4 regions of the Streptacidiphilus sp. PAMC 29251 genome follow, and region 1 is predicted to be linked to each of the others. Evidence: riboswitches for the same ligand, from Rfam matches in the RefSeq annotation. Region 1 holds a riboswitch; each other region holds the start of a gene.
What was found. A riboswitch is a leader RNA that binds a small molecule or an ion and turns the genes downstream of it on or off. The one in region 1 is predicted to bind cobalamin.
Positions count from the first base shown of each region.

Region 2: it holds a riboswitch for cobalamin, as region 1 does, so the genes downstream of both, ACXKR8_RS32275 (ribonucleoside-diphosphate reductase subunit alpha) here and ACXKR8_RS39465 (CbtB domain-containing protein) in region 1, are expected to answer to the same signal.
Region 3: it holds a riboswitch for cobalamin, as region 1 does, so the genes downstream of both, cobI (precorrin-2 C(20)-methyltransferase) here and ACXKR8_RS39465 (CbtB domain-containing protein) in region 1, are expected to answer to the same signal.
Region 4: it holds a riboswitch for cobalamin, as region 1 does, so the genes downstream of both, ACXKR8_RS35990 (cobalamin biosynthesis protein) here and ACXKR8_RS39465 (CbtB domain-containing protein) in region 1, are expected to answer to the same signal.

Region 1 is NZ_CM135725.2:8,320,513-8,325,840, forward strand. Features, by position in the region: gene ACXKR8_RS39440 (HNH endonuclease family protein) at 1-289, opposite strand, end outside; gene ACXKR8_RS39445 (DUF4232 domain-containing protein) at 510-1,163, shown strand; gene cobF (precorrin-6A synthase (deacetylating)) at 1,193-1,987, shown strand; gene ACXKR8_RS39455 (cobalt-precorrin-6A reductase) at 1,954-2,730, opposite strand; gene ACXKR8_RS39460 (DUF2470 domain-containing protein) at 2,831-3,592, shown strand; cobalamin riboswitch at 3,618-3,752, shown strand; gene ACXKR8_RS39465 (CbtB domain-containing protein) at 3,793-4,011, shown strand; gene ACXKR8_RS39470 (CbtA family protein) at 4,045-4,917, shown strand; gene ACXKR8_RS39475 (aldo/keto reductase) at 4,934-5,328, opposite strand, start outside.
Region 2 is NZ_CM135725.2:6,748,236-6,753,563, reverse strand. Features, by position in the region: gene mctP (monocarboxylate uptake permease MctP) at 1-753, shown strand, start outside; gene ACXKR8_RS32285 (histidine phosphatase family protein) at 883-1,647, shown strand; gene ACXKR8_RS32280 (hypothetical protein) at 1,657-2,445, opposite strand; cobalamin riboswitch at 2,610-2,736, shown strand; gene ACXKR8_RS32275 (ribonucleoside-diphosphate reductase subunit alpha) at 2,827-5,271, shown strand; gene ACXKR8_RS32270 (ribonucleotide-diphosphate reductase subunit beta) at 5,271-5,328, shown strand, end outside.
Region 3 is NZ_CM135725.2:7,591,372-7,596,699, reverse strand. Features, by position in the region: gene ACXKR8_RS35955 (ATP-binding protein) at 1-2,094, opposite strand, end outside; cobalamin riboswitch at 2,266-2,408, shown strand; gene cobI (precorrin-2 C(20)-methyltransferase) at 2,495-3,229, shown strand; gene cobM (precorrin-4 C(11)-methyltransferase) at 3,226-4,038, shown strand; gene cbiE (precorrin-6y C5,15-methyltransferase (decarboxylating) subunit CbiE) at 4,050-5,303, shown strand; gene cobJ (precorrin-3B C(17)-methyltransferase) at 5,300-5,328, shown strand, end outside.
Region 4 is NZ_CM135725.2:7,606,828-7,612,155, forward strand. Features, by position in the region: gene ACXKR8_RS35985 (cobyric acid synthase) at 1-687, opposite strand, end outside; gene ACXKR8_RS35990 (cobalamin biosynthesis protein) at 684-1,646, opposite strand; cobalamin riboswitch at 1,772-1,901, opposite strand; gene ACXKR8_RS35995 (hypothetical protein) at 1,990-2,214, opposite strand; gene ACXKR8_RS36000 (NAD(P)/FAD-dependent oxidoreductase) at 2,358-3,785, opposite strand; gene ACXKR8_RS36005 (alpha/beta hydrolase family protein) at 3,990-5,138, shown strand; gene ACXKR8_RS36010 (hypothetical protein) at 5,226-5,328, shown strand, end outside.

The DNA of each region.
Region 1 (5,328 bases):
CGCAGTGGTTGTGGCCACCGGGGTCGCCGTTGTTGTCGGTCCAGGCCGCGCCGAACTTCAGCCGGTCGTAGCCGGTCATGCTGCCCTTCGGACGGACCGTCAGCCCGGCCAGCGACTTGGCCGCGGCCGAGCCGCCACCTCCGTCGCCGGACGTCCCCGCGGTGGAGGTGGTACGGGCCGTCGACCCGTCGCCCGATCCGTCGCTCGACGTCCCCTGGACGGGGTGGCAGCCGGCCAGGCCGGCCATGACCACGGCGGCGCTCACTACGACGACCTGCAACCTGCGCACTCGGGCTCCCTCGGCGAACGGATGCCCAGCATAGGGGCTGGGCCGACGGCACCGCGCCGTCTCCGGATCCACTGCCCGGGTACGGTGGAGACATGCCCCCCGCCGCTCCGAGCGGCTCCGGACCGGGGGGTCACCGCGCCGGGGTGAAACCGTGACATCCAGTCAGAACCGCATGCCGCAGCCTTACGTCCCCTCAGGTATGAGACCTACGATCATGTCCATGCCTCTCCCTGTTCGACTCGTGCTGACCGCCGCCGCGCTCGGGCTCGCCCTCACCGGGTGCGGCAGCGCCGGGGGAGGCTCCGCGCCCGCACCGTCGAGCAGCGGCAGCGGCGGCGCGACCGCGCCGGGCACGTCCGGGTCCGGGGCGGCCGGCACCGGTTCGCCGACCCCCGCCCTGCCGACCGGCCCGGCCGGCAACGGCAGCTCCAGCCCGACGCAGGCGTCAGGGACGGGGGCCTGCATCGGCAGCCACCTCGCCGTCACCGCGGGCCAGACCGGTGCCGCCGCGGGCCACGTCGGTGCGCGGGTGGTCTTCAAGAACACCTCCAACGCGGCCTGCACCCTCTACGGCTTCCCGGGTGTGGCGGGGCTCGACGCCAACGGCAAGCAGCTCGTCCAGGCCAAGCGGGTCACCTCCAGCTTCCTGGGCACCGCCAAGGAGGCGTTTGTCACGCTCGCCCCCGGCGGGTTCGCCTCGGCGCTGATCGGCGGGGTGGACATCCCCAGCGGCAATGCCACCAGCTGCCCCAACTACCCCGCGCTGCTGGTCACTCCGCCCGGCACCAGGGCGTCCAGCAAGGTCGCCCTGCAGATGCCGGGCTGCCCGACCCTGGTGGTCTACCCGATCGTCGCCGGGATCCCGACGATGTAGGTGATCTCCCATGCGGCAGACTCGCGGGCATGAAGAAACTCCTTGTCATCGGCATCGGGGCGGGCGATCCCGACTACCTCACGCTCCAGGCGGTCAAGGCCATCGGCCGGGCGGACGTCTTCCTGGTCCTGGACAAGGGCGAGGAGAAGAGCGATCTGGTGCGGCTGCGCCAGGACATGCTCGCGCAGTACGCCCGCCCCGGGCACCGGGTGGTCCAGGCCGGCGACCCGGACCGGGACCGCGCCGCGGCCCCGGCCGCCTACGCCGCCGCGGTCCGGGACTGGCGGGCCCGCCGGGCCGACCTCTACCAGGCGTTCGTCCGCGACGAGGTGCCCGCCGACGGCACCGGCGCGCTGCTGGTCTGGGGCGATCCCTCGCTCTACGACAGCACCATCGCCGCGGTGGACGAGGTCCTCGCCCGCGGCGAGGTCGCCTTTGAGGCTGGGGCCGCCTTTGAGTACGCCGTCGTCCCCGGGATCAGCTGCGTCTCCGCCCTCGCGGCCGGCCATCGGATCCCGCTGAACCGGGTCGGGCAACCGGTGACGGTCACCACCGGCCGCCGGCTCGCCGCGATGGCCCCCGCCGACATCCCGGACGACGTCGCGGTGATGCTGGACGCGCACGACGCCTACGCCGGGCTCGCCGAGCCGGAGGCGTTCACCATCTACTGGGGCGCCTACATCGGCACCCCGGACGAACTGCTGCTCTCCGGGCCCGTCGCCGAGATCGCGCCGACCATCCAGCGGGTACGCGCCGAGGCCCGCGCCCGCAAGGGCTGGATCATGGACACCTACCTGCTCAGACGAGCCCGCGAAGCCAGCTGACCACGAAGCCAGTTGACCGCGGCGGCCACGTCCGTGACCGTCTCCACCCCGGGCTCCGCCGCCGGACGCCGCACCACGACCACCGGCAGCCCGGCCTCCCTCGCGGCGATCAGCTTGGCGGCCGTGGCCGCGCCGCCGCTGTCCTTGGTGACCAGGACGTCGATCCGGTGCTCGCGCAGCAGCGCCCGTTCGCCATCCAGGCTGAACGGGCCGCGGTCGAGCAGCAGTTGGCTCCGGGCCGGCAGCGGCGTCCGCGGCGGATCGACCGATCGGACCAGGAAGAACAGCTCGGACAGCCCGGCGAAGGCGGCGAGGCCCAGCCGACCCGTCGTCAGAAAGACCCGCGACCCAAGACCCGGCAGCAGCTCGGCGGCCTGCTCCAGCGACCCGGCCTCGTGCCAGCGGTCGCCGTCGACCGCGGTCCAGCCGGGCCGGCGCAGCGCCAGCAGCGGCACCCCGACCGCCGCCGCGGCCTGCGCCGCGTTGGCGCTGATCCGCGCCGCGAACGGGTGGGTGGCGTCGACCACGGCCGCGATCCGCTGCTCCCGCAGCCACGCCGCCAGCCCCTCGGCCCCGTTGAACCCGCCGACCCGCAGCTCCCCGGCGGCGGGCGGCAGCGGCTCGGCCACCCGCCCGGCCAACGCGGTGGTCACCGTCAGCCCCGGCTCCCGCCCCAGCTCGCCGACCAGCCGCCGCGCCTCCCCGGTCCCGCCCAGCACCAGCACCGCGGTGAGCGCAGACATGGATGAACCTCCCTTGTCGCTGACCACACCGTAGGGGTACTTGGCCTGGAAGCGAAGAATCTATAAGGTAAGGCTTGCCTAACTAGATGGATCCGGACGGATGGAGAGCCGCGTGGACCTCGCCGAGAGCCGAGCAGCAGAGTCAGCGGAATCGCGTGCGCATGAGCCCTCGGAGGCCGAGGTGGTGCGCAGCGTGCTGCAGCGGGCGACCTCGCTCACCGCCGTCGCCAACGGCAGCCGGCATGAACTCCTCGGCCCCGACCTGGTCGTGGTGGAGCGGGGCGAACTGCGGCTGCGGGTACCGGCCGACAGCAGGCTGGCCCGGGAGGCCGCGATGGTGGCCGGGGAGGGCAGCGGGCTGCCGCTGGTGCTGGAGTGGACCGATGTCGCCCCGCTGGCGGTCAGGGACCGGGTGCGGACCAGGGTGCGGCTGGCCGGCCTGCTTGCCTCCCGCCATGGCGGGAACGCCCGCCGTGCGCAGCAGTCGGACGGCACGGTGTCGCTGCTGCTGGACGTGCGCCAGGTGGCCCTCGCCACCGCCGGGACGAGCACCCTGGTCGACCCGGCGGAGCTGCTGCGGGTGGAGCCCGATCCGCTGGCGACGGTCGAGTCGGCGCTGCTGATCCACCTCGCCGAGGACCACCAGGACCATGTCGCCGCGCTGCTCGGCCTGATCGATCCTCAACTGCTGCGCGCGGTGGTCAGCGTGAGTCCGCTCACACTCGACCGCTACGGAATCGTGCTGCGGCTGACCCGCCGGCACTCCCATCAGGACGTCAGGCTCTCGTTCGGCGAGCCATTGCCGGACGCGGAGCAGGTGGGGCACCGGCTGCATGCGCTGCTCGCGGGTCGTCCGGCGTGATTGACGCGCTGCGTACAGGTCCGTAATCTCAACCCTGAGTGATGGCATGAGGAAGCTGGTGGAAATCCAGCACGGTCGCGCCACTGTGAGCGGGACACCGGACGTATCCAGATGAACGGTGCCTGCAAGTCAGACAGTCATCCATCACTCCGCTCCATTCGCTGAGGGACGCACGATCCCACTCAAGGAGGCTCCGACTCATGAGCAGTCTGACCGCACCCCCCGTCGCGATACCGACACCTGTCGTCCTCCCGGTGTCCAAGGCAGTCCTCTGGCTGTTCGGCACCGCGCTGATCGCGCTGGCCGTGTACTACTTCATCGGCGTTGACCAGGGCGCCTACTCCGTGTTCGGCAACGACATGCACATCCACGAGTTCGTGCACGACTCCCGCCACTTCCTCGGCTTCCCCTGCCACTGACGCGCCGCCGAGTAGAAGCACGGACAACTGGACATGGAGAAGAGACTCATCCTGCGCGGCATCATCGCCGGCGCAGTCGCCGGGCTGCTTGCGTTCGTGTTCGCACGGATCCTCGCCGAGCCCGTCATCAACACCGCGATCAATTACGAGAGCGCCCGCGACGCGGCCCAGGACGCCCTGGACAAGGCGGCCGGGGTCACCGTCCCTGACGCCGGGCCCGACATCTTCAGCCGCACCATCCAGGCCAATATCGGCATCGGTGTCGGCATGGTGTTCTTCGGCATCGCCATGGGCGCGCTGTTCGCTGTCGCCTATGCGGTCTGCCTGGGCCGGGTCGGCAATCTGAAGCCCCGCAACCTGGCGCTGCTGGTGGCGGCCGGCGGCTTCCTCGGCATGTACTTCGTGCCGTTCATCAAGTACCCGGCCAACCCGCCGTCGATCGGCCACCCCGACACCATCCACGTCCGGGGCAACCTCTATCTGGCGATGGTGCTCTGCTCGGTGCTGTTCCTGATCGGCGCGGTGGTGCTGGGCAAGCGGCTGCAGCCGCGCTTCGGCAACTGGAACGCCACCCTGCTGGCGCTGGCCGCCTACGCGGTCGCCATCGGCGTGGTGATGGCCCTGCTGCCGCAGCTGGGTGAACTGTCGGCCAACGTCAAGGAGTTCGGCCACCATGCGACCGAGACGCCGCTGCCGCTGACCGACAGCAAGGGCGCCATTGTGTTCCCCGGCTTCCCGGCGGACACGCTGTTCTCGTTCCGGTTCTACTCGGTCGCCGCGCAGTTGCTGCTGTGGGCCGTGATCGCCCTGGTCTTCGGCCCGATGGCGGAGCGGCTGCTCAGCCCGCGCCGCGAGCCGGCCGAGGCGCCGAACGCCCCGGCCCAGCCGGAGCCGGTCTCGCTCTGACGGACAATTGGGCGCGTCAGCCCAGCAGCCCCTCCGTCCGCAGGTCGTCCCACAGTTCGGCCGGGACGGGGCGGGCGATCATCGCCGCCGCGTCGGCGGCCTCCGCCGCCGAGCGGGCGCCGACCAGGACGCTGCGGACGGCGGGGTGGTCCAGCGGAAAGCGCAGCGCGGCGGCCCGCAGCGGCACGCCGTGGCGTTCGCAGACCGCCTTGATCCGCAGCGCGCGTCCCAGCAGCTCGGCCGAGGCGGGGGAGTAGTCGAAGGTGGCGCCGGGGCGCGGGTCGGCCAGCAGACCCGAGTTGAAGGCGCCGCCGACCACCACCCCGGTGCCGCGCCGCTGGGCCTCCGGCAGCAGCTCGGTCAGGCCGTCCTGGTCCAGCAGGGTGTAACGGCCGGCCAGTAGCACCACGT
Region 2 (5,328 bases), 1.6 Mb from region 1:
CGCCGCAACCTGGCGATCCTGCCGGCCTACTCGCTGATGCTCGGGCTGCTCTCGCTGCTGGGCTTCATGGCGCTGGCGGCCGGCGTCGGCAAGGGCGTCAAGGGCTACAACGCCCAGCTCGCCGTGCCGCAGCTGTTCCAGCAGATGTTCCCGTCCTGGTTCGCCGGGGTGGCCTTCGCGGCGATCGGGATCGGCGCGCTGGTGCCGGCCGCGATCATGTCCATCGCGGCGGCCAACCTGTTCACCCGGAACATCTACCGGGAGTTCTTCCGCCCGGCCGCGACCCCGGCGCAGGAGACCAGGGTCGCCAAGATCGTGTCGCTGCTGGTGAAGCTGGGCGCGCTGGGCTTCGTGCTGGGCATCGACAAGCAGTTCTCGATCAATCTGCAGCTGCTCGGCGGGATCTGGATCCTGCAGACCTTCCCGGCCATCGTCAGCGGGCTGTTCTCGCGCTGGTTCCACCACTGGGCCCTGCTGGCCGGCTGGGCCGCCGGGATGGCCTACGGCACCTACGAGGCCTACGGCATCGCCGCACCCGGCAAACCCGGCTCCCACTTCGGCGGCAGCGCCGCCAACATCCCCGGCATCGGCCAGATCGGCTACATCGGCGTCACCGCCTTCGTCCTCAACCTCGCCGTCGCCGCCGTGCTCACCCTGGCCCTGCGCGCCGCCAAGGTGTCCGCCCTCCCCGACGAGACCACCCCCACCGACTACCTCACCGCCACCGCGCCCCTCCCGGCCCTCACGCCGTAGGGGGCTCGCGCCCCTCGCTCCCTGACGCACCACCTTTGCGCCCCCCTGACGGGCCGCCGCTCCCGCACACTGGAAGCGGCGGCCCGTACGCACCTCCGCGCCGGGCCGGACGACCCGCAGGGGGAACCCGTGGAGCTCACCGACCATCACCAGCGCAGCCAGCCCGCACCCGTCCCACCGCCGCCGCACACCGCCCTCCCACGCCCGCTCTCGCTGACCGTCACCCGGCACGGCCAGAGCACCGCCAACGCCGCCTTCGCCGCCGCCGAGGCGGCCGGCGCGCTGGACACGGGCATCACCTGCCGCGACGCGGACCTCAGCCTGACCACCCTGGGCCGGGACCAGGCCACCGCGCTGGGCCGCAGGCTGGCCGCCCGTACCGACGGGCCGCTGCCGCAGAGCCTCTGGGTCTCCCCCTACCTGCGGGCCCAGGAGACCGCCGAGCTGGTGGTCGCCGAGATCGACCGGGCCGGGCTGCCGCTGCCCTCGGTCCGCACCGACGAGCGGCTGCGGGACCGCGAGCTGGGCGTCCTGGAGATGGTCACCAAGGCCGCGATCGAGCTGTACCACCCGGCCGAGGCGGCCCGCCGCCGGCTGCTCGGCGAGCTGCGCTGGCGCCCGCCCGGCGGCGAGTCGCTGGCGGACGTCGCCCTGCGCTGCCGCAGCCTGCTCCGCGACCTCTACGAGGTCGAGGAGTCCCGCCGGGTGCTGCTGGTGGCCCACGACGCGGTGGTGCTGATGCTCCGCCACATCCTGGACGACCTGGACGAGGCGGCGATCCTCGCCGTGGACCGCGCGGGCGCGGTCGGCAACGCCTCGATCACCCGCTGGTCCCGCACCCCGTCCGGGCAGCTCGCCCTGGACTGCTACAACACCACCACCCACCTGGACTAGCCGTTGCGGCTAGTCACTGCTGCGGCGGCGCGAGAGCCGGACCAGGCCCGCGCCGCCGACCAGGGAGAGCAGCGCGGTGCCGGCGGCCGCCACGGTGGCCGCCGGGGCCCCGGTCTCCGCCAGCTGCGGCCGCTGCGGCCCGGTGCTCGGGCGGGGGTGCGGACGGGGCTGCGGACGGGGCCGGTGGGCCACCCGGAACAGGTGCGGGTCGGAGACCCCCACCGGCAGCGGCACGGTCTGCCCCTCCAGCAGCACCGGCTCGTAGCCGATCGCCAGGGTCAGCCACTGCCCGGTCGGCGCGCCGGTGGCGAACCGCATCCGCAGCGGCACCGTGGTCCGCGCCCCGGCCGGCAGGGTCAGCCCCTTGGCCGGTCCGGCCAGCCCCATCAGCACCCCGTTCTCGGCGACCATGGCCGACCCGTGCCAGCCGGCCTTGCCGCCCCTCCCCGCCTTCGCCTTCCACTGCAGCCGGACGTCGCCCTGGCGCAGCGGCCTGTTCCGGGCCCCGAACACCAGCACCGGGCGGACCGCCGCGCAGCGGGCCCCGGTGCTGTTCCCCGCCTTGAGCCCGAACCGGGACCAGGACCCGCCGACGTAGTAGACCTTGTGCAGCTTGTCGAACCTCAGCGCCAATGGCGGCTTCCGGAGGTTGGTGGCGTTCTTCCCGCAGATCTTCACCTGTGGCGCCGCGGCGGCGGAGACCGCCTCCGCCGTCCCGGCCGTGCCCAGCACCAGCAGCAGCCCCGCCGCCGCCCCGGCCCCGATCCCCCGCCGCACAGCCGTTCCCAGCACCGTCATCCGGTCCCGCCTCGCTCCCGCTCGCGCCGGGGAGCCTGACGCCCCCGCGACTACCCCCCGAATCTGACACACCGCCAGATGTCCCGCCTTCCGGCAGCGCTGGAGGGGTGACTCCGCGCACTCGCGACACTACATGTAGGGGTGCTTTCCAGAAGCACCCCTACATGTATGCTCGTTCTCGCTGTCCATGCAGGGGAACCCGGTGCGATTCCGGGACTGCCCCGCAGCGGTGAGCGGGTTGCTTCGTATGCGCCCGCGAGTCCGAGTACCTGCGGACAGCTCTCCCCGGCATGCCCCGGGGGGCGACGCACGTCCGGGCCTCGCGGGTGGGCCGGGGACGCGTTCCGTGCTGCGCTCCGCGCAGCGACGTCACGCTTCCTCATGCCTCCGGCAGCGGCCCGCAGCCGACCGGCCGCCAACGAGGAGCGCACAGTGACGATCACCGAGACCGCAGCAGCGACGACGACAGTCGCGCACCAGGGCGAGGGCCCGTTGGCGCCGGACAGCCCCGTCGTCCCCGACTCCCCCGGCACCGCGCTGCTGCGCACCCTCACCGAGCGCTCCCCCGACCTCACTGAGGTGGACCCCGGCCGGGTCGCCGCCGCCGCCCTGCGCGGCCGCAGCTCCATCGCCGACTACTCCGAGCTGCGCGGCCTGGCCATCGAGGCCTCCGCCGCGCTGATCGCCGAGGACCCGCAGTACTCCCGGCTGGCCGCCCGGCTGCTGGCCGAGGAGATCCGCGAGGAGGCATCGGGACAGGGCGCCACCTGCTTCGCCGCCTCCATCGCGGTCGGCCACCGCGAGGGCCTGATCGGCGACACCACCGCCGCCTTCGTGGCCGCCCACGCCGAGGCGCTGGACGCGGTGGTCGACTTCACCGCCGACGACCGCTTCGAGTACTTCGGCCTGCGCACGGTCTACTCCCGCTACCTGCTGCGCCACCCGATCACCCGTCAGGTGATCGAGACCCCGCAGCACTTCCTGCTCCGCGTCGCCTGCGGCCTCCAGGTCGGGGACGGTACGGAGTCCGTCGCCGAGGTGGCCGAGCTGTACCGGCTGATGAGCCGTCTCGAGTACCTGCCCTCCTCCCCCACCCTGTTCAACTCCGGCACCCGGCACCCGCAGATGTCCTCCTGCTACCTGCTGGACTCCCCGCTGGACGAGCTGGACTCGATCTACGAGCGCTACGCCCAGATCGCCCGGCTCAGCAAGCACGCCGGCGGCATCGGCCTCTCCTACAGCCGGATCCGCTCCCGGGGCAGCCTGATCCGCGGCACCAACGGCCAGTCCAACGGCATCGTGCCGTTCCTGCGCACCCTCGACTCCTCGGTCGCCGCGGTGAACCAGGGCGGCCGCCGCAAGGGCGCGGCCTGCGTCTACCTGGAGACCTGGCACGCGGACGTCGAGGAGTTCCTGGAACTGCGCGACAGCACCGGCGAGGAGGCCCGCCGCACCCACAACCTGAACCTGGCGCACTGGGTCCCGGACGAGTTCATGCGCCGGGTGGACGCCGACACCGAGTGGTCGCTGTTCTCCCCGGGCGACGTCCCCGAGCTGGTGGACCTGTGGGGCGCCGAGTTCGACGCCGCCTACGCCAAGGCCGAGGCGGCCGGGCTGGCCATCCGCACCCTCCCGGCCCGGGCCCTCTACGCCCGGATGATGCGCACCCTGGCGCAGACCGGCAACGGCTGGATGACCTTCAAGGACGCCTCCAACCGCGCCGCCAACCAGACCGCGCTGCCGGGCCGCACGGTCCACTCCTCCAACCTCTGCACCGAGATCCTGGAGGTGACCAACGACGGCGAGACCGCGGTCTGCAACCTCGGCTCGGTCAACCTGGGCGCCCATGTGCTGCCGTCCGGCGAGATGGACTGGGAGCGGATCGACTCCACCGTCCGCACCGCGGTGACCTTCCTGGACCGGGTGGTGGACATCAACTTCTACCCGACCCCCGAGGCCGGGGTGTCCAACGCCCGCTGGCGTCCGGTCGGCCTGGGCGTGATGGGCCTGCAGGACGTCTTCTTCAAGCTCCGGCTCGACTTCGACTCCGCCGAGGCCAGGGCGCTGTCCACGCAGATCTCCGAGCGGATCATGCTCGCCGCCTACGAGACCAGCTGCGACCTGGCCGAGCGGCTGGGCCGGCACGAGGCCTACGAGGAGACCCGCGCCGCCCGCGGCCAGCTCCACATCGACCACTTCAAGACCACCCCGGTCTGGGCCGACCGCTGGGACGCCCTCCGCGCCCGGGTCGCCGAGACCGGTCTGCGCAACTCGCTGCTGCTCGCCATCGCGCCGACGGCGACCATCGCCTCCATCGCTGGTGTCTATGAGTGCATCGAGCCGCAGGTCTCCAACCTCTTCAAGCGGGAGACCCTGAGCGGGGAGTTCCTGCAGGTCAACCCGTACCTGGTGGCCGACCTCAAGGCCCGCGGGCTGTGGAACCCGGCCACCCGGGAGTCGCTGCGCGCCGCCAACGGCTCGGCCCTGGAGATCCCCGGCCTGCCGTCCGACCTGGCCTCGCTCTACCGCACCGCCTGGGAGCTGCCGCAGCGCGCGCTGATCGACCTGGCCGCGGCCCGGATGCCCTACCTGGACCAGAGCCAGTCGCTGAACCTGTTCCTGGCCTCGCCCACCATCGGCAAGCTCAGCTCGATGTACGCGTACGCCTGGAAGGTCGGCCTGAAGACCACCTACTACCTGCGCTCCCGCCCGGCCACCCGGATCGCCCGGGCGGCGGCGGCAGCACCCGTCATCCCCGTTGTCGAGGACGAAGCAGTGATCGCCTGCTCGCTCGAGAACCCCGAGTCCTGCGAGGCCTGCCAGTAATGAGCACCACCCCCGAGAAGCTCCAAACTCCTGAAAAGAATCTCCTGGACCCGGGCT
Region 3 (5,328 bases), 730 kb from region 1:
GGCGTCGGTGAGGGCCGACTCGATCACCAGCTCCAGGTCGACTCCGGCGCCCAGCCGGACCCCTGCCTCGAACTCCTCGTCGCCCACGGCGTCCCGCGCGCTCTGCTCGACCACCTGGTGCACCCCGCGCATCTCCCGGACGCCGCTGAGCGGCAGGCCCGAGCGCTTCCAGCAGGTCTGGGCCGCACCCAGCAGCCAGGCGCCCCTGCCGTGCCGCCCGGACCGCACCGCGAGCCAGCCGAGCACCTCCAGGGCGTAGGCGATGCCGGTGGGCTCCCCCAACTCGGCCTTGGCGGCCAGGGCTTCCCTCGCGCTCACGGCGCAGTCGGTGCTCTCGCCCTCGTTGTAGAGACTAAGGGCCCGCCCCACCAGCAGATAGCCCCGCATCCAGCACTCGGCCGGGGCGTCGGCCAGGGCGGCCAACTGCTGGTCGTAGGCGGCGGTGGCCGCGCTCCACTTCCCGGCGAGCAGCCGGCTGAGGCCGAGGTGCATCATCATCAGCGCCTCGGCGGTGGGATCCGTGCCGAACTCGATGTGGGCGGCGATCTGCTGGGAGTGGTACTGGACCGCGTCATGGTCGCCGCGCCAGCCGGCCGACTGCGCCAGGAAGTGGTGGGCGTGGGTGCGCAGCCGGTTGTCGTCCAGCGCCTCGGCGATCGCCAGTGCCTCGTTGAGGCCGGCCAGGGCGGTGTCGTGGTCGCCCCGGAAGAGGGAGAGATTGGCACCCCAGCTGAGCGCCAGCGAGCGGGCCGCCGTGGGCTCGGGCTGGACGGCGAGGGCGCGGTCCAGCCAGAGCCGGCCCTCGGCGAGCAGCCCGGAGCAGACCCAGAACTCCCACAGCTCGGTGGTGAGGGCCAGGGCGCTGTCGGGGGCCTCGGCGCTGTTGGCGATGCAGAAGTCCACGGCCGCACGGAGGTTCTCGATCTCCATCAGCAGCCCACGGAAAAAGGGCAGTTGATCATCAGTCAGAAAGTCCGCCCGGAAGTCCCGGACCGCCCTGCGGTAGTGGTCCAGGTGCCGGGCCCGGACCGCGCACTCCTCGCCGGCCTTCGCCAGCCACTCGCCGCCGTACTCGCGGATGGTGTCCAGCAGGCGGTAACGGGTGCCGCCGGACGATTCGTCGACTCGTAGCACCACCGACTTGTCGACAAGTCCGATCAGGTGCTCCACCACCGCCTCGGAGCGCAGCTCCCCGCCCGCGCAGACCTGCTCCACCGCGGCGAGGTCGAAGCTCCCGGCGAAGACCGAGAGCCGGGCCCAGAGCAGCCGCTCCTCGGGCGTGCACAGCTCATGGCTCCAGCCGATGGTGGTCCTTAGCGTCTGGTGCCGGGGCAGCAGCGCGCGCCGACCGCCGGTCAGCAGCCGGAAGCGGTCCTCCAGCCGCGCCGCCAGCTGCTCCAGCGGGATCGCCCGCAGCCGCACCGTCGCCAGCTCGATCGCCAGCGGGATCCCGTCCAGTCGGCGGCAGAGCGCCAGCACATCGTCGCGGTTGTCCCCGGTGAGCCGGAATCCGGGCAGGACGGCCGCCGCGCGCTGGGCGAACAGGGCCACCGCTCCCCCGCCGTCGGCCTCCTCCGGCTCGACCGGCAGCGGTGGGATCACCAGGGTGTGCTCGCCCGGGACGTCCAGCGGCTGACGGCTGGTGCTGAGGATGCTCACTCCGGGCGCGTCCCGGAGCAGCAGGTCGGCGAGCATGGCGCAGGCGTCGACCAGGTGCTCGCAGGTGTCCAGCAGCAGCAGGATCGAGCGGTCGGCCAGGTAGTCGGTGAGGAAGTCCAGCGGCGGCCGGACCGTCTGGTCGATGAGGCCGAGCGCCACACACACCGCCCGGGGCAGCAGCTCGGCGTCCTTGAGGCCGGAGAGCTCGACCAGGAACACCCCGTCGTGGTAACGGTCCTGGTGCCGCTCGCGCAGCCGGGCCGCGGTGCGCAGCGCTATCCGGGTCTTGCCGACGCCGCCGGGGCCGGTCAGGGTGACCATCCGCGCCTGTACCAGCAGCCTTTCCACGGATGCCAGTTCGACCCCGCGTCCGACAAAGCTGGTGACCTCGGCCGGGAGATCGCCGGCCCGCCTGCCCTGGACGCCTAAGGTCATGCCCACCTCACACGCATCGCCGGTACTCACCGTTCCGATCGTATCGGGACTGTCCCGCTCCGCGCCGGTGATCAGCAAGAACAGTTCCGCGGGGACCGGAGTGACGTGGGTCATCCCACAGGCCGCCGGGCCCGCTCCCGGTTGACTGGCCACCAGCGGGCATGGTGGGATTTCGAGGCCTGATACGGCGGCAATGATGAGGAAGTCCGGTGCGAATCCGGCGCGGTCCCGCCACTGTCACCGGGCGGCGCGCCCACCGCATCGGGCGCGGTCGTCCGCGAGCCAGGAACTCTGGCCGCCGTCACCACGACACGGGGCGCGGACCCCGAGTGAGGACTGCCCCCATGCGCTGCCGCGCCGTTGTGCCCTTCTGCCTGCGCGCCGTCCGATGACGCCGCCCATGGACGCGTTGCGTCTGGTCGGGGTGGGCATGGGCCCGGGTGACCCCGAGCTGGTCACCGTCAAGGCGGTGCGGATCCTGCGCGAGGCCGCGGTGATCGTCGTCCCGGTGCTGGACACCGGGGAGACCGGGCGGGCCGAGGCCACCGTGCTGCAGCACACCGAGCCCGGCGCCAAGGTCGAGCGGATCGTCTTCGCCCTCAACGAGCGCCAGGACACGGCCAGGCGCGAGGCCGCCTGGGACGCCGCCGGCGCCCGCGTCGCCGAGCTGCTGCGGGAGCACGGCAGCGTCGCCTTCGCGACCATCGGCGACCCCAATGTCTACTCCACCTTCACCTACCTCGCGCAGACCCTGGTCCCGCTGCTGCCGGGGCTGGTGGTGGAGACCGTCCCCGGCATCACCGCCATGCAGGACCTGGCCGCGCGCAGCGGCACCGTGCTGGCCGAGGGCACCGAGCCGCTCACCCTGGTCCCGGTCACCGCGGGCTCCGACGTGCTGCGGGACGCCCTGGCCGGGCCCGGCACGGTCGTCGCCTACAAGTTCGGACGGCTGGCGGCGCAGGTCACCGAGGCGCTGCGGGAGACCGGCCGGGACGGCAGCGCGGTCTGGGGCTCCGCGCTGGGCCTGCCGGACGAGCGGATCCGCCCGGCCGGGCATCCGCTGGACGGCCCGCTCCCCTACCTCTCGACCCTGATCGCACCCGCGACCCGTACCCGCCGTGGAGGCAAGCTGTGAGCGATCGACCTGTCGGCAAAGTGACCTTCGTGGGCGCCGGGCCCGGCGCCGCCGACCTGCTGACGTTCCGTGCGGCCCGGGCGATCGCCGAGGCCGACACGGTGATCTGGGCCGCCAGCCTGGTCCAGGCCGAGGTGCTGGAGCACGCCCGCGCGGACGCCGAGATCCTGGACTCCTCGCTGATCCCGATGGAGGACGTGCTCGCGGTCTACGTCCGGGCCGCCGCGGAGGGCCGGAAGGTCGCCAGGATCCACTCCGGCGACCCCTCGCTCTGGGGCGCGGTGCAGGAGCAGTTGGACCGCTGCCGGGAGCTGGGCCTGGACACCGAGATCGTCCCCGGGGTCTCCTCGTTCGCCGCCGTCGCCGCCATCGCGCAGCGGGAGCTGACCATTCCCGAGGTGGCCCAGAGCGTCATCCTGACCCGGCTCGGCGGCGGCAAGACGCCGATGCCGCCCGGCGAGGAGGTGCGGGACTTCGCCCGGCACGGCACCACCATGGCGATCTTCCTCTCCGCCGCCAGGAGCAAGCAGTTGGTCGAGGAGCTGACGGCGGGCGGCTATCCGCCGGAAACCCCGGTGATCATCGCCTACCAGGCCACCTGGCCGGACGAGCTGGTGCTGGAAGGGACGCTGGAGACGCTGGAGGCCACCGTCAAGGAGCACCGGCTGTGGAAGCACACCCTGTTCCTGGTCGGCCCGGCGCTCGCCGCGACCGGCACCCGCTCGCACCTCTACCACCCCGGCCACTTCCACGGCTTCCGCCGCGCGGACCCGGCCGCGCGGCGCGCCCTGCGCGGCACGCCGCAGTGACGTCCGGCGCAGTGACGTCCGGCGCACGGATCATTGTGCTGGGTGCGGCACTGGCTCCGGACCATCGCGCGCTGGTCGACGGGGCCGCGCTGGTGCTGGGCGCGCAGCGGCATCTGGATACCGCGGGGGTGAAGGACGAGCGCGCGGTGGTGCTGGGACCGCTGGCCCCCGCGCTGGACCGGGTGGCCGCGGCGACCGGCCGGGTGCTGGTGCTGGCCTCCGGCGACCCCGGGTTCTTCGGCATCGTCCGGGCCCTCGCCGAGCGCTTCGGCCCCGACGCCCTGGACGTGCGGCCGGGGGTGAGCAGCATCGCCGAGGCCTTCGCCAGGCTCGGGCTGCCCTGGGACGACGCCGTGGTCGTCAGCGCCCACGGCCGCGACCCGCGGACCGCGTTCAATGTCTGCCGGGCGCAGCGCAAGGTCGCCGTGCTGACCGCGCCCGGCGCGGGTCCGGCCGAGATCGGCGCGGCGCTGCTGGCGATGCCGGGGGTGGAGCGGCGACTGGTGGTCGCCACCGACCTGGGCGGCGCCGGTGAGTCGGTGCAGCAGGTGACCCCGGCTCAGGCCGCCGCCCGGGACTGGCCGGGAGTGCAGGTGGTGCTCTGCCTGGGCCCGGGCGCAGCCCTCGGCCCGATGCGGTCGCTGGCCGGACCCGCCCGGCCCGCCGAGAGCGGCTGGGGCCTGCCCGAGGACGCCTTCGACCACCGCGACTCGCTGGTCACCAAGGCCGAGATCCGCGCCCTGGCCCTGGCCAGGCTCGGGCCCCGACCGGGCGAACTGGTCTGGGACATCGGCGCCGGCAGCGGCTCGGTGGCCGTGGAGTGCGCCCGGCTGGGCGCCGCCGTGGTCGCCGTGGAGCGGGCCGAGGACGGCGCCGACCGGGTCCGCGCCAACGCCGCCGCGCACGGGGTGGACGTGGCCGTGGTCCACGGCAGCGCCCCGCAGGCGCTGGACGGTCTGCCGGACCCTGACGCCGTCTTCGTCGGCGGCGGAGCCGATCTGCCCGCCATCGTCACCGCCTGCGCCGAGCGGGCCCGGCGGACGGTGGTGGTGACCCTGGTCGCCCTGGACCGGGTGCCCGGCGTGCGGGCGGCGCTGCTCGCGGCCGGCTTCAGCGCCGAGGGCGTGCAGCTCCAGGTGTCCCGGCTGGCCCCGCTGCCGGGCGAGATCTCCCGACTGGCCGCCATCAACCCCGTTTTTGTGCTCTGGGGCACCAGAATCAATCTGGGCACCGGAGTTGACCCAACGTCAGGAGCACTCACGTGATCGGCCTGATCGCCGCCACCGCCGC
Region 4 (5,328 bases), 710 kb from region 1:
CAGCGACGGACGGTGCGTCAGCTGCTCCAGCATGTCCAGACCCGGCTTCAGCAGCCGGACGTCGCCACGGAACTTATTGACGATCCAGCCGGAGAGGTGGCGCTGGTCCTCGGCCGACAGCAGCGCCAGCGTCCCGTACATGGCGGCGAAGACGCCGCCGCGGTCGATGTCGCCGACCACCACCACCGGCAGTGAAGCCGCCACCGCCAGGCCCATGTTGGCGATGTCCCGGTCGCGCAGGTTGATCTCGGCGGGGGAGCCGGCCCCCTCGCAGACCACCACGTCATAGCGTTCGCGCAGGTCGGCCAGGCAGTCCAGGGCGATCCGCAGCAGCGCGGGCTTGCGCTCGCGATAGTCCAGCGCGCCGACCTCGGCCACCGCCTGCCCCAGCACCACCACCTGACTGCGGCCGTCCGCCCCCGGCTTGAGCAGCACCGGGTTCATCGCCGCCGCGGGCTCCACCCCGGCCGCCGCCGCCTGCATGGCCTGCGCCCGGCCGATCTCGGCGCCGTCGGTGGTGACGAAGGAGTTCAGCGACATGTTCTGCGCCTTGAACGGTGCGACGGCGACCCCCTGCCGGGCCAGCCAGCGGCAGATCCCGGCGGTGACCACGCTCTTTCCGGCGTCCGAGGTGGTCCCCGCGACCAGCAGCGACCCCCGCAGCGACCCCCGCAGTGCGCCCTTCATCGCCGTCCCCTTCGCAGTAGCAGGCTCAGCCCGGCCGTGGCGACGACCGCCGACAACCCGACCCGCCGCGACAGTACGCACGCCCGTTCGATGTCCCCCACTGCCACCGGACGCAACTCCGCCCCCAGCACCGCCCGGTGCTGCACCTGGGTGCCATAGCGAAGGGTTCCCCCCAGCCGCACCCCCAGCGCCCCCGCGAAGGCCGCCTCGGCCTGCCCCGCGTTGGGGCTCGGGTGGGCGGGAGCGTCCCGCCGCCACACCCGCCAGGCGTCGCCGCTCCGCCGCCCCCCGGCGGCGGCCGCGGCGACGGTCAGCAGCGCGGTCAGCCGCGCGCCGGGCCAGCCGGCCACGTCGTCCAGCCGGGCCGAGGCCCAGCCGAAGCGCAGATAACGCGGCGAGCGGTGGCCGACCATGGCGTCCAGGGTGTTCACCGCACGGAAGACCAGCAGCCCGGGCACGCCCGCGACCGCGCCCCAGACCAGGGCGTTCACCACCGCGTCCGCCGTGTTCTCGGCCACCGACTCGACCACCGCGCGGGCGACCTCCTGCTCGGTCAGCTCACGCGGATCACGCCCGCAGAGATACGGCAACCGCTCCCGGGCTGCCGCCAGGTCCCCGCCCTCCAGCGAGGCGCCGATGGTGCGGGCCTCGCGCACCAGCGAGGCGCCGCCGAGCACGGTCCAGGTCGCGGCGGCGGTGAGCAGCAGCCGCCCGGTGCCGGAGCGGGCGGCAGTACGGTCGGCCACGGTCGCGGCGGCGGCCACCGTCCCCACGCAGAGCGCGGTGAACAGTGCCCCGGCGTCCCGGCGGTCCCGCCAGAGCAGCCGCTCCGCGGCGCCCGCCGAACGTCCGAATCCAGCCACCGGATGCCCGCGCCGGGGATCGCCGAAGGCGGCGTCGGCGGCGTGGCCGAGAACCAGACCGAGTGCTGTGGCGCCTGCGCCCGCGCTTGCGCGCACGGCGGTCAGCGGGGTGGCTGCGCAGGGAAGGGGACGGCACCGGGAGGTGGTGGCGGCAGGGCAGCGCGCATGGCGTGGATGTCCTCACTCAGGGTCCGCGCCCTGGATCGACGAACCGGGGGCGAGAGTCTCCTGGCTCCCGGATCGACGCGTCCCCGGCGCTCTGATTCCTCAGAACGCCGGGGACGCTCCCCGGTGACAGTGGCGGGACCGCGCCGGACTAGGAGGGTGCTCCCTCCGTCACCGGACTTCCTCTCGATGCCTCCGAACAGCTTTGCGCTCGATCCCACCACGCCGCCGGACCGACCGTCAACACAGCTCAGGGCAGCCGGGCCGGACCTGCTCAGGCTGCGGAGTCGTTGCTCTGCGGCAGCGCGGGCGGGGAGGCGGCGGCAGGGAGCTGCAGCGGAGCGCGGACGACCCGCAGCAGTTCCACCGACTTCTCGTGTCGCACCACCCGGTCGGCCGGGCTGGTGGGCGGGCGCAGGACATGGTCCTCGAACCAGGACATGCCGAGCAGGACGGCGAGGCCGAGTGGAGCGGTGATCAGGCACAGAAGGACAGGCATGGGCACCCCAAGGTGTCGAGTGCTGCGGTCTTCCGAATACCGGCTTCCCCCCGGCTTCCAGCGTCCGCCAAAGCTGCCTGATCCGCATCTCGGAGCGTCCCGGGCCGACTCCGCAGAGTCAGTGCCGCCCCGCAGCACCCGCCTCAGTGCCGCCCGGAGATCACATCCGCGACCTTGGCGATCGGCGAGGCGCCGGCCCGCCCGCCCCGCTCCTGCCGGTCCGCCGCGTAGTAGGCGGCGTACATGCCGTGGACGCCGATCCAGCGCAGCGGCTCGGGCTCCCAGGCCCGGACCCGGTGCCCGACCCAGGGCAGCCCGGTCAGTTCGGTGTCACCGCCGCTGCCCAGCTCCCGCAGCACCAGGTCGCGCAGGGTCCGCGCGGCCAGGTTGGTGGTGGTGACGCCGCTGCCGACATAGCCGCCGGCCAGGCCGAGCCCGGTGGTCCGGTCCAGGTCCACGGTCGAACACCAGTCCCTGGGCACCCCGAGCACCCCGGACCAGGCGTGGTCGATCCGCACGTCACCAGCCAGGGACCCCGCCGCCGGGAAGAAGTCCATGACGATCTGCCGCAGCTGGTCGACGGTCTGCTGCGGCGTCGTCCCGTCGTTGTCGGTCCGCGACCCGAAGCGGTACGGGACGCCGCGCCCGCCCAGCGCGATCCGGTCGTCCGCGGTCCGCTGCGCGTACATGTAGGCATGCGCCATGTCGCCCAGGGTTTCCCGCCCGTCCCAGCCCACCGCCTCCCAGAACGCGGGCGGCAGCGGCTCGGTGACCACCATCGAGGAGTTCATCGGCAGCCAGGACCGCTTCTCGCCGCGCAGCGCCGCGGTGAAGCCCTCGGTGGCCCGCAGCACGAACCGGGCCGACACGGTGCCCCGCGCGGTCACCGCCTTGGCCGGCGCCCCCGAGCCGCCCGGCACGATCTCGGTGACCGTGGTGCCCTCGTGGACGGTGACCCCCATCGCCTCGACCACCCGGGCCAGCCCGCGGACCAGCTTGGCCGGCTGGATCCTGGCCCCGTGCGGGGTCCAGCTGCCGCCGAGGGTCCCCGCCACCGTGATCCGCTCGGCCGCCTCGGCCGGGCTCAGCAGCAGCTGGTCGGTCTCGCCGAAGGAGTGCTCGTTCTCGACGTAGGCCTTGAGCCGCTCCAGCTGGGCCGGGGTCCTGGCGACCTCCATCACTCCGCCCTTGACGATGTCCGCGTCGATGCCCTCGGCCGCGCAGACCGCGATCACCTCGTCCACCGAGCCGTTCATCGCCTGCTGCATCGCGATCGCGCCCGGCTTCCCGTAGCTGCGGGCGAAGGCCCCGCGCCCGGCGAAGCCGTTGTAGAGCCAGCCGCCGTTGCGGCCGGACGCGCCGTAGCCGCAGAAGCGCTGCTCCAGGACGGTGACCCGGAGCCCGGGGTCGGCCTGCTTCAGGTAGTACGCGGTCCACAGACCGGTGTAGCCGCCGCCGACGATGCAGACGTCGGCCTCGGCCGAGCCGTCCAGAGCGGGGCGTGGGGTGGGGAGTCCGATGGCCGAGTACCAGAACGAGACACTGCCGTTGGCGGTGGCGGTCGTGCCCACGGGGACCTGCTTCCGAGCCGGGAATGGTGCCCGGCACGCTACCCACGCCCCGGACCAGCGGCAATGCCCACTGTGTCAGGTGCGGCCGGCCGAGTCGTACACCCCGTCCGGATGGCCGCGCACCACTGGCGCACCGGCCCCGGCGGCATTGGGATGGGGTGGAGCGGGCAGTGGCCTGGTGTGGGAGCAACCGTGGGGAGCGACATGGGCTGGGGAAGAAGCGCGACCGCCGCCGCCGTGGGGGCCGGCGCCCTCGCCGTGGGGACCGGCGCGGCGGCCCTGGTCGCCGGACGGGTGGTCTCCGACTACTCGGTGCGCCCCGGCGGCGCCGCGCCCGCCGCGGCGGGCGGCCTGCGGGTGCACGCGGTCGCCGCGGACCGGGTCGAGCTGACCCGCTCCCGGGAGACCCAGAACCCCGGCCGCTACGGCCTGGAGTGGGCCGGCGGGCACGCCGTCGTCGGCGAGGTGCTCGGCACCACCGCGCAGACCGTCACCCGCCGCCTGGAAGCCGCCGCACCGGGGTCCACCGGGACCGCCGGCGACACCCGGCCGGCGGTCGGCACCAGCGTCCGGATCACCCCGCAACTGCTCACCGGAGACCCGCTCACCGCCCTCGGCCTGCCGTTCTCCGAGATCGACATCGCCGGGGAGCTCGGCCCGATGCCGGCCTGGTTCCTGCCCGGCGCCCGCAGCCTGTGCGTGATCGCGGTCCACGGCAGCCTGGACCGCCGCCAGGTGCTGCCGCTGCTGCCGCTGCTGGACCGGCTGAAGGTCCCGGTGCTGGCGGTGACCTACCGCAACGACGAGGGCGCCCCGCGCTCGCCGGACGGCCTCAGCCACCTCGGCGACAGCGAATGGCGCGACGTCGAGGCGGCGATCGGGTTCGCCGAGGAGGGCGGCGCCCGGCGGATCGTGCTGCTCGGCTGGTCCGTCGGCGCGACCATGGCGCTGCGGGCCGCCACCCGCTCCGCGCACCGGGCGGCCATCTCCGGTCTGGTGCTGGACTCCCCGGTGCTGGACTGGCGCGGGACGGTCCGCCGCAGGGCCACCCGGCGGGGCGTGCCGGCCCTGCTGGCCGAGCTGGGCGTGCGGGCGGCCCAGGGCCGCTCCGGGGTCGACCCGGCCGAGCCGGACCGGATCGCGCTCGGCGCGGACCTCCGCGCCCCGGTGCTGCTGCTCCACAGCGCCGAGGACACCGTCGCCCCGGTCGGCCCCGCGCGCCGGCTCGCCCGGAGCCGTGATGATCTCGTGACCTACGAGGAATTCGGCGACGCCGAGCACGAGGCGCTCTGGAACGCCGACCCGGGCCGCTACGAGGAAAGCCTGCGCAGGTTCCTCACCCCCCTCCTGTGACCCTCCCGTCACCATTCCGGGACCTCGGCGAGGCCGCCGCGCCTGAGGATGTGACAAGTGCCCTGCGGACGGGGAAGACTGCACGGCGTGACGTCCCGGAATTCGCGTGACCGTACTGGCCGATCCGAGATTTCTGGCCGACCCGACCCTGTCGGGGTCGGCCAACCTGGCCCTGATGGCCGACCGCAGG